One region of the Thermoanaerobacterium thermosaccharolyticum DSM 571 genome, then DNA from elsewhere that is predicted to be linked to it. Evidence: a T-box and tRNA genes for the amino acid it is inferred to sense, from the RefSeq annotation. Region 1 holds a T-box; the other holds one or more tRNA genes.
The links. A T-box is a leader RNA that pairs with one kind of tRNA and senses whether it is charged. The one in region 1 lies ahead of leuS (leucine--tRNA ligase), so its partner is inferred to be a tRNA-Leu.
Positions count from the first base shown of each region.

Region 2: it has a tRNA-Leu gene. The T-box ahead of leuS (leucine--tRNA ligase) is inferred to sense a tRNA for this amino acid. The anticodon was not compared.

Region 1 is NC_014410.1:2,363,267-2,367,688, reverse strand. Features, by position in the region: gene TTHE_RS11775 (transglycosylase domain-containing protein) at 1-274, shown strand, start outside; gene TTHE_RS11770 (M28 family peptidase) at 441-1,640, shown strand; gene TTHE_RS11765 (ECF transporter S component) at 1,653-2,165, opposite strand; gene TTHE_RS14695 (YjgB family protein) at 2,221-2,346, shown strand; T-box leader at 2,409-2,605, shown strand; gene leuS (leucine--tRNA ligase) at 2,653-4,422, shown strand, end outside.
Region 2 is NC_014410.1:2,064,338-2,068,759, forward strand. Features, by position in the region: gene TTHE_RS10300 (patatin-like phospholipase family protein) at 1-754, opposite strand, end outside; gene TTHE_RS10305 (lysophospholipid acyltransferase family protein) at 751-1,362, opposite strand; gene TTHE_RS10310 (TetR/AcrR family transcriptional regulator) at 1,383-1,955, opposite strand; tRNA gene TTHE_RS10315 (tRNA-Lys) at 2,339-2,414, opposite strand; tRNA gene TTHE_RS10320 (tRNA-Gly) at 2,423-2,498, opposite strand; tRNA gene TTHE_RS10325 (tRNA-Leu) at 2,507-2,592, opposite strand; tRNA gene TTHE_RS10330 (tRNA-Lys) at 2,648-2,720, opposite strand; tRNA gene TTHE_RS10335 (tRNA-Gln) at 2,725-2,800, opposite strand; tRNA gene TTHE_RS10340 (tRNA-His) at 2,805-2,881, opposite strand; tRNA gene TTHE_RS10345 (tRNA-Arg) at 2,915-2,991, opposite strand; tRNA gene TTHE_RS10350 (tRNA-Gly) at 2,996-3,069, opposite strand; gene TTHE_RS10355 (metallophosphoesterase) at 3,157-3,678, opposite strand; gene TTHE_RS10360 (XTP/dITP diphosphatase) at 3,675-4,271, opposite strand; gene rph (ribonuclease PH) at 4,237-4,422, opposite strand, start outside.

The sequences.
Region 1 (4,422 bases):
AAATCAAATTCAGCCAGGGGATAATCAGAGTGGAAATACTGATCAAAACGGCGATACAACAAATAGTGACAGCAGCAATACTGCACCAGCAAATGGTACAGAGCCCGGAACGACAACTGATAATGGAGGACAAAGCAACGGTTCTAGCAGCACCGATGGACAAAGTACAAACAGCGGAATGAATGGAAATCAAAAGAGCATTAGTGGGCAAACCAATTCCACCCCTAGCCAAAAGGGAATAGGAAATATAATAAACTCAATAATTGGCAATTAGGATTAAAAAAAGATGGCTATAACTAAGATGTAGCCGTCTTTTTTTAATTTTATCTTGTGTATATGTTTAAATTCATCCAGACATGCATATAGATATGAAATGAGGGAAAAATTATTGAAGGAATATTGGCATTCTTGTAGAAATATATAAGCAGGGGGCGTTAATAATGAAAAGTATTGATTATCTAAAAAAGCTTTCAAAATTTGAGCATCGTGGCTCGGCAACAAAAAATGAGAGAAAGGCTGCTGACTACATTGCTAATGAGCTTGAAGGTATGGGATACGAGGTGGTTAAGCAGGAATTTAAAACAACTCGTGACAATCTGTATATTTTGCCTCTTCAGTTTGGTATCCTCCTATTTATAATGGGCGCTGCATCATTTTTCTATGATAAATTTCTAAACGCATTAGAATTGATTATCTCCTTAATTTCGATAGGATTCTTGATTTTAGAACTAAGTGGAAAATCTTTTGAGACAAGCATAATGCCTAAACATAGCTCAAAAAACGTCATCACTAAATTTGAAAAAAGCGATAAAAAGAAGATAATTGTATCTGCACATATAGATACTCAAAAAGGAAGCTTGATGTTTAGCCCTAAAATCGTTGACAAACTGAAAATGATATATAATATCGGCTATTTGGGATTTGCACTGATACCTGTCGGCATAGTCTTTGGGCTGCTTCATCTTTATCTAATTTCATATATCGTTCTTGGAATTGGCCTTTTAATAACGTTTGCCATGATCGTATTTTTGCTGACATGCGAAATAGGTGGGAAATACACAAATGGTGCCAATGACAATGGTTCAGGAACATCCCTGGCTTTGGCAATAGCAGATTATTACATCAATAATAAAGAAAATTTTCCAGATGATGTTGAAGTGATTTTTCTCTTTACTGGAAGCGAGGAGACAGGAGAAAGGGGGATGAAATATTTCTTAAAAAGATATAAGAAGTTACTAAACAAAGATACACAGTTTATTGTGTTGGATAATCTTGGAGCTGGCAAGTTGACGTACCTTGAGGGAGAAGGAATGATATTCTATAAAAAAGCAGGTGAAATGCTCATAGATGTAGCTGATGAGATGAGGAAAGAATATCCTAATGGAGTAGTGCAGAAGATGAAAAATCTCCTTTTGCCCACTGACGCACTGCCTGTACTGGCTAATGGTTTTTGCGGTATAACGTTTATATCTATGGATGACAATGGCAGGATAAAAAATTATCACTGGTTCACAGATACTATAGACAACATAGATTCTAAATTATTGAGATATGAAGAGAGCTTTTTGATAGAATATGTTTTAAGAGTTTCAAAGAGGATAAGCAGCCAAATCAAGGAGGAAGCATTAAAAGTAGAGTAGGAGAATTCACTCCTACTCCTTTGCTTTATTAAAGTAGTTTTTCAGTATGAATATGAGTAATATGCCTATAATACCGCCTAATATAGCTGTTATAAGCTGCGGAAGTGTAAAAGCTGCAACGATCTTTTGCGGTACGTTGACATTAAACCAAGTCAGAATATATTTTACTGAAGCTGCCAGCCACAAGTATTTTACAACTGCACCTATCATCATACCTATTATGTTGTTTTTAACGGCTGAGAATAGTATTACGTACAGTGCATTTCCCATCATTATAAAAGGTATAAGTATAGGAAAATTCATGAGTCCGACTAGGAAAGCGATGATTGGTGTCAAAAGGCCTATTGATACACCTGACCAATTTCCGACAAAGTATGCAGAGATTATAAGCATCGCATTTACGATTGAGCCCGTTATAAGCTGCGGCATCTTGATAAACTGCACTATGATTGTAATTGCCAACAAGATAGCTGTCCGTGTTATGAATTTTGCATCAAACTTAAATGATGTAGCATTGTTTGCCATTGTAACACCTCCTATCATTCATTTATCAACTATATTTTACCATTGAAAATTAATTTTGTTAAGCAAATATCAATTGGAGTTTGTAATATCAAATAAGATGAATCTTGTAGATCATGTAAATGTGCTGTATACACGGGCTACAGCAAATCTTATGGCAGATGACCCTGTACGCCAGTGGTAAATTGCTTATTGATTATTGCATTTATACGATATTTGTAATAAAATACTATGTAAGTGTATATAGTAAATGCAATGATATGGAGTATTAGGATAAGATGTGTAAAAGAGAGCCTTTGTAAGGTGTGAAAAGGTACCATCGATTCTGAACTCGCCATTGAGCATGCATATCAAAAGTATGCACGGGAAGACCGTTATATAGTATAAGTGGGCTTATGTCAATAAGAGTGGTACCACGGAAGGTATGGCCTTTCGTCTCTTTTAGATGAAAGGTTTTTTTAATACTTAAAAATTTGATAGGAGTGAGATAATGACGTATTCAAGAGACATTGATAGAAAGTGGCAAAAGAAGTGGGAGGAGACGGAGTTATACAAGTTCAATCCTCAGAATATGGATAAAAAGCTTTACTGTCTTGAGATGTTTTCGTATCCATCTGGTGCAAAGCTTCATGCAGGACACTGGTATAACTACGGGCCTGCCGATTCATGGGCTAGGATGAAAAGGATGCAGGGTTATGAAGTTTTTCACCCTATGGGATTTGATGCATTTGGACTACCTGCAGAAAACTATGCCATAAAGACAGGCATACATCCTCAAGATTCGACGCTTCAAAACATAAAGACGATGGAAAGACAGCTTAAAGAGATGGGTGCCACATTTGACTGGGATTATGAGGTTATAACTTGTTTGCCAGACTACTACAAGTGGACACAGTGGGTATTTCTCCAACTGTACAAAAAAGGACTTGCATATAGAAAGAAAGCGCCTGTAAATTGGTGCCCCAGTTGCAAGACAGTCCTTGCAAATGAGCAGGTTGTGGAAGGAACTTGTGAAAGATGCGGGAGTGAAGTAACTAAGAAAGACTTGACGCAGTGGTTTTTAAAGATAACTGATTATGCAGAGGAGCTTTTAGAGAAGCTTGACGAGCTTGATTGGCCTGAAAAGACAAAGATGATGCAGAGAAATTGGATAGGAAAATCAGACGGCGCTGAAATAGAGTTTAAAGTTGACGGCAAAGACATATCGTTTAAAGTTTTTACAACAAGGGCAGATACCCTTTATGGTGTTACGTATGTTGTTTTGGCTCCAGAGAATGAAATTGTAGATCAAATTACAACTGATAAGTACAGAAGAAATGTAGAGGAATATAAGGAGTATGCAAGAAAGCAAAGCGAGATAGAGAGGCTTTCGACGGAAAAAGAGAAGACAGGCGTATTTACGGGAGCGTATGCTATTCATCCTATAACTGGAGAAAAACTTCCTATATGGATATCTGATTACGTACTTGCTACATACGGGACAGGCTGTGTTATGGCGGTTCCAGCCCATGACGAGAGGGACTACATGTTTGCAAAAAAGTACGATTTACCGATGAAGAGGGTTATAAAGGGAAGAGATGGAGTAGACGATTCTTTGCCATTTGTTGAATACGGCATTCTCGTAGATAGCGGAGATTTTACAGGAAGCAAATCTGAAGATGCAAGGATAGAAATAGTGAAGATGCTAGAGAAGGAAGGCAAGGGAAGCCTTAAAGTAAATTACAGGCTTAGGGACTGGCTTGTATCAAGACAAAGGTATTGGGGTGCTCCAATTCCAATAATTCATTGCGAGAAATGCGGTTTGGTACCTGTGCCTGAAGAAGACCTTCCGGTTCTTTTGCCGTATAATGTTGAATTTTCTCCAGACGGTGAGTCGCCGCTTAAAAAATCTGAGGAATTTATGAATACCACATGCCCTAAATGCGGCGGCAAGGCATTGAGAGATCCTGATACACTTGACACATTTGTTGATTCATCGTGGTATTTCCTAAGGTATCCTGACAACAAAAATGACAAAGAGCCTTTCAATAAAGAATTAATAGACAAAATGTTGCCTGTAGATAAGTATATCGGCGGTGCCGAGCACGCATGCATGCATCTTTTATACGCCAGATTTGTTACTAAGGCGTTGAGAGACTTAGGGTATCTTGATTTTGATGAGCCTTTTAAATCGCTGATACATCAGGGAATAATTTTAGGGCCTGATGGAAATAAAATGAGCAAATCAAGAGGCAATACAATATCCCCTGATGAATACATC
Region 2 (4,422 bases), 300 kb from region 1:
TCTTCTCAAAATTTTTTTCTTTGTTATCTCCATATAAATCGTCGTTTAATAATTTCATAGTTGTTGCTGTAATAGTTATAATTTCCGGTAGTATCTTTTTTGAATTAAAGTATCTTTCAAAATATATTGTTCTATTATTGCTTTGTAGAATTCTTTTAATGTTATTAACGAAATTATAAAATGACCTGTTAAATATTCTAATATCTATATTTGAGCTTACGTCTGAAATTATAATTATATCTGCTCCTAATTTGAGAGCCAAATCTATTGCATCAAAATTGATAATTGAACCATCAACTAATTTAGTATTTTGAAATTCTACAGGTTCAAATACAACAAGAATAGATATGCTCGCTCTTACTGCCTTTATTACTGAACCTTTTGAAAATATTATTTCTCTACCTTGTTTAATGTCTGTTGCTATCGCATAAAGAGGTATTTTGAGTTCATCAAAATCTTTTTTCATATAACTGGATAAAAATTTTTCTATTTTGTCACCTTTTATAAATCCTCTTTGCGGAATATTTAAATCTAACATTTTAATAAGTTTTAAAAAATTAATATCTCTCACATCTTTAATTATCTTTTCCAAATCATTTCCTGAAGCATATATTGCACCAATCAGAGCTCCAATACTTGTGCCTATAATAAAATCAATTGGAATATTTTTTTCTTCAAGTTTTTTCAACACGCCAAGATGTGCATATCCTCTTGCAGCCCCTCCACCTAATATTAACCCGACTTTTGGTCTCATTTCACATCACCAATCATCAATTTATTTAAACTATTTACAACCAAACATGACATACTTTCAATATCATCTGCAGGATTAATAATACATCCAACATTTATTATAATTTTCCCCGTACGTGGAATAATACTTCCTTTAGGTAAAATATTTTTAGTTCCAATTATAGCAACAGGTAATACCGGTACTTTTGCTTTTACAGAGAAAAATGATGCTCCAGACTTTATATTTACAATTTCATCTGTTTTGTACAAACCACCTTCAGGAAAAATCATTAGGATACCGTTATTCTTTAACACATCCAATGCGTCCTTTACAGTTCTTCTTGAGCTAACTGTCTTTCTATATGTGCTTACAGGAATAGCTTTTATTTTTTTCAACACAAATCCTACCCCTAAAACGTCAAATAAATATGCTGCTGAAAAAAATGTCAGTCTAAAATTAAAAGCTGCAACCATGACCAGTCCATCCAACAGACTGGAATGATTGGCAACAATGATAAGCGGTCCATTAGCTGGAATATTTTCAATCCCTATTATTTGCAGCTTCCATACATATCTAAATAATACACGCAATGTGCTTCTTGCTAAATTGTAAAAATTAAAGCCTTTCATATTTCCTCCAGTATATTTTTCTACTCAAAAATAATCTGAACAGCATTAAGCGCATCTGATATATCTCCTTCATCGGAGTCCAAAATTACTTGTATTGCCGTACCGAACATTGCTCCAAGTATCATCCGTGCTACTGATTTTGACGAATAATTTGTTACATTATCATTCAAATTGCTTTTATTTAAAATCTTTTCTTCTATCATATTTGATATTTCATTAAACAAATTTCTTAATAAAGAACTAAAAGAAGATGACCATATAGCCAGTCCAGTTAAGTCATATAATAGTCTGAATAATTCAGGATTATTATTTAGCATTTCTTTAAAAAATTTAATAAGAGATGACATTTTGTCACGAGCTGTTTCTCCTATATCCAAAGCTTCATTTATTTCATGTAAATACTTATTTATCATCATTTTTATCACTTCAGCAAAAAGACCTTCTTTATTTCCAAAATAATAATTTAATTGGCTTAATACAACACCTGCTTCATTTGCAATATCCCTTAATGATACATTAGCATATCCTTTTGTTGAAATACATTTATATGCAGCATTTAATATTTTTTGTGATTGATTTGTTTTTCCCTCCATATAAATTCTCCTTACTATTTATAGTTAATATTTAAGGCACCATGAACGAAATATAGTAATTATTAAAAATAAAAACATTCTTTAAATTAATTCAGACAACCGTCCTATTACATATTATATTATTAAAAGATTCTAAAGTCAATATAATATAAATGCTGTTAAATATTTTCCCATTGCAATACTAGGAAATTATCTTTAAATGATTAAACAGAAACTTTTCAACGCCTTAAAATATTTCGCAACATTAACTAACTACATTACCCCATTTATTCATTTTCATACATATCAGAAACAGACAGATAACATTAATAAAATCCTATTTAAATTCGCAATTAAAAAAGGTATGTATCTTACGACACATACCCTCAGATATGCTATTTTATTGGTGCGCCATCAGGGACTCGAACCCAGGGCCCGCTGATTAAGAGTCAGCTGCTCTACCAACTGAGCTAATGGCGCACGTTTTATGGAGCGGACAACGAGACTCGAACTCGCGACCCTCACCTTGGCAAGGTGATGCTCTACCAACTGAGCTATGTCCGCATGATATATGGTGCGGGAGAAGGGACTTGAACCCATATGCCTTTTGGGCACTAGAACCTGAATCTAGCGCGTCTGCCAATTCCGCCACTCCCGCATTAACGCCAGATTGTTCTCTTTCTAAAAAATTACTATTTTAAATTTTTGCTTAATGACCCATCCGCGATTCGAACGCGGGACACCCTGCTTAAAAGGCAGGTGCTCTGCCGACTGAGCTAATGGGTCATGGTGGCTGGGATGGCAGGATTCGAACCTACGAACTGCCAGAGTCAAAGTCTGGTGCCTTACCACTTGGCTACATCCCATCAATGGGGTGGGTAGTGGGACTCGAACCCACGACCTCCAGAGCCACAATCTGGCGCTCTAGCCAACTGAACTATACCCACCATATTATAAATTTCAGTATGTTTCGCAAAAAATGGTGCGCCTGAAGAGATTCGAACTCCCGACACACGGATTAGAAGTCCGTTGCTCTATCCAACTGAGCTACAGGCGCATATTGGAGCGGGTGATGGGAATCGAACCCACGTAACCAGCTTGGAAGGCTGGGGCTCTACCATTGAGCTACACCCGCATATACAGTTGTCATTGCTTTGTGCCTCATCGCTCTGACAGTTTTAAATTATATCAGGAATATTTATCTTTGTCAACACCTAAAAAACTAATTTTTTGTACCACTTCTTTTATTCCCAATATACTGCTCCATATCGTCTATATTTAGAAGCTGTGGCACAATAATGCCATTTTCAATGTTTACAATAGACACAGTCCTAGATGAGCCTTCTCGAGGCATTGATGGGCTACCAGGGTTTAATACAATCATATCACCATCATTGTATACCAATGGCACGTGGGTATGACCATAGAAGACAGCATCAACACCATATTCCCTTGCTTTTTCTATTATAATACTCTTTTCAAACTTTACATAATACTTATGCCCGTGTGTCAATAATATTCTTTTACCGTCAATATCGATTATCTTCTCATATTTTTCTTTATCACCAAAATCACAATTGCCATAGACGTATAGCGTAGGAATTCCAAATTCTCTATTTAATTCTATCGCATCTCTGTAATAATCACCTAAATGTATTATATAATCAATGTTTTTAAGATTTTTAAGAATATTTCTAACAGATTGTATCATACCGTGCGTATCACTTGTAACAAATAATCTCATTTAAAATCCTCCAAATTATTTTTTAAATATTCTTTTAATTTTTTCAAAGCATTTGCCCTGTGGCTTACCTCATTTTTTTCTTCAAGTGTAAGTTCAGCTAAAGTCTTGCCTACTTTATCTACAAAGAAAACTGGATCATAGCCAAAGCCAAATTGACCTCTTGGACTATCAAGAATCGTACCTTCTACTTTTCCTTCTATTATAGTTTCTTTACCTTTATAAATCAATGCTACAACAGTCCTAAAAGTAGCTTTTCTCTTTTCAATTGGTACGCCTTCTAAAAGTCTTAAAAGTTTCCTATTGTTATCTTCATATGTTGCATTTGAACCAGCAAATCTCGCGGAATATACACCTGGTTTTCCATCTAAGTAATCTACAAACAAGCCTGTATCATCTGCAATTACTATATAATCAGTCAAATTTGCCAAAGATCTAGCCTTTAAAAGTGCATTTTCCTCAATTGTATCTCCAGTTTCTTCTATTTCATCATATGACCCAATATCATCCGCTGACAAAACTTCAAAGTCGTCTTTAAAAAATTCTCTTATTTCATCTACCTTATGCTTGTTGTGAGTTGCTACAACTATTTTCATCCTCTTCAACTCCAATTTTTAATGATATATCTCCCAATGCTTCTTTCTGTATTTCAATAATTTTATTAAGACCATCTTCAGCAAGTCCTAAAAGCTCTGTAAAATCATCTTTGGAAAAAGGCCCACCTTCTCCAGTCCCCTGTATCTCTAT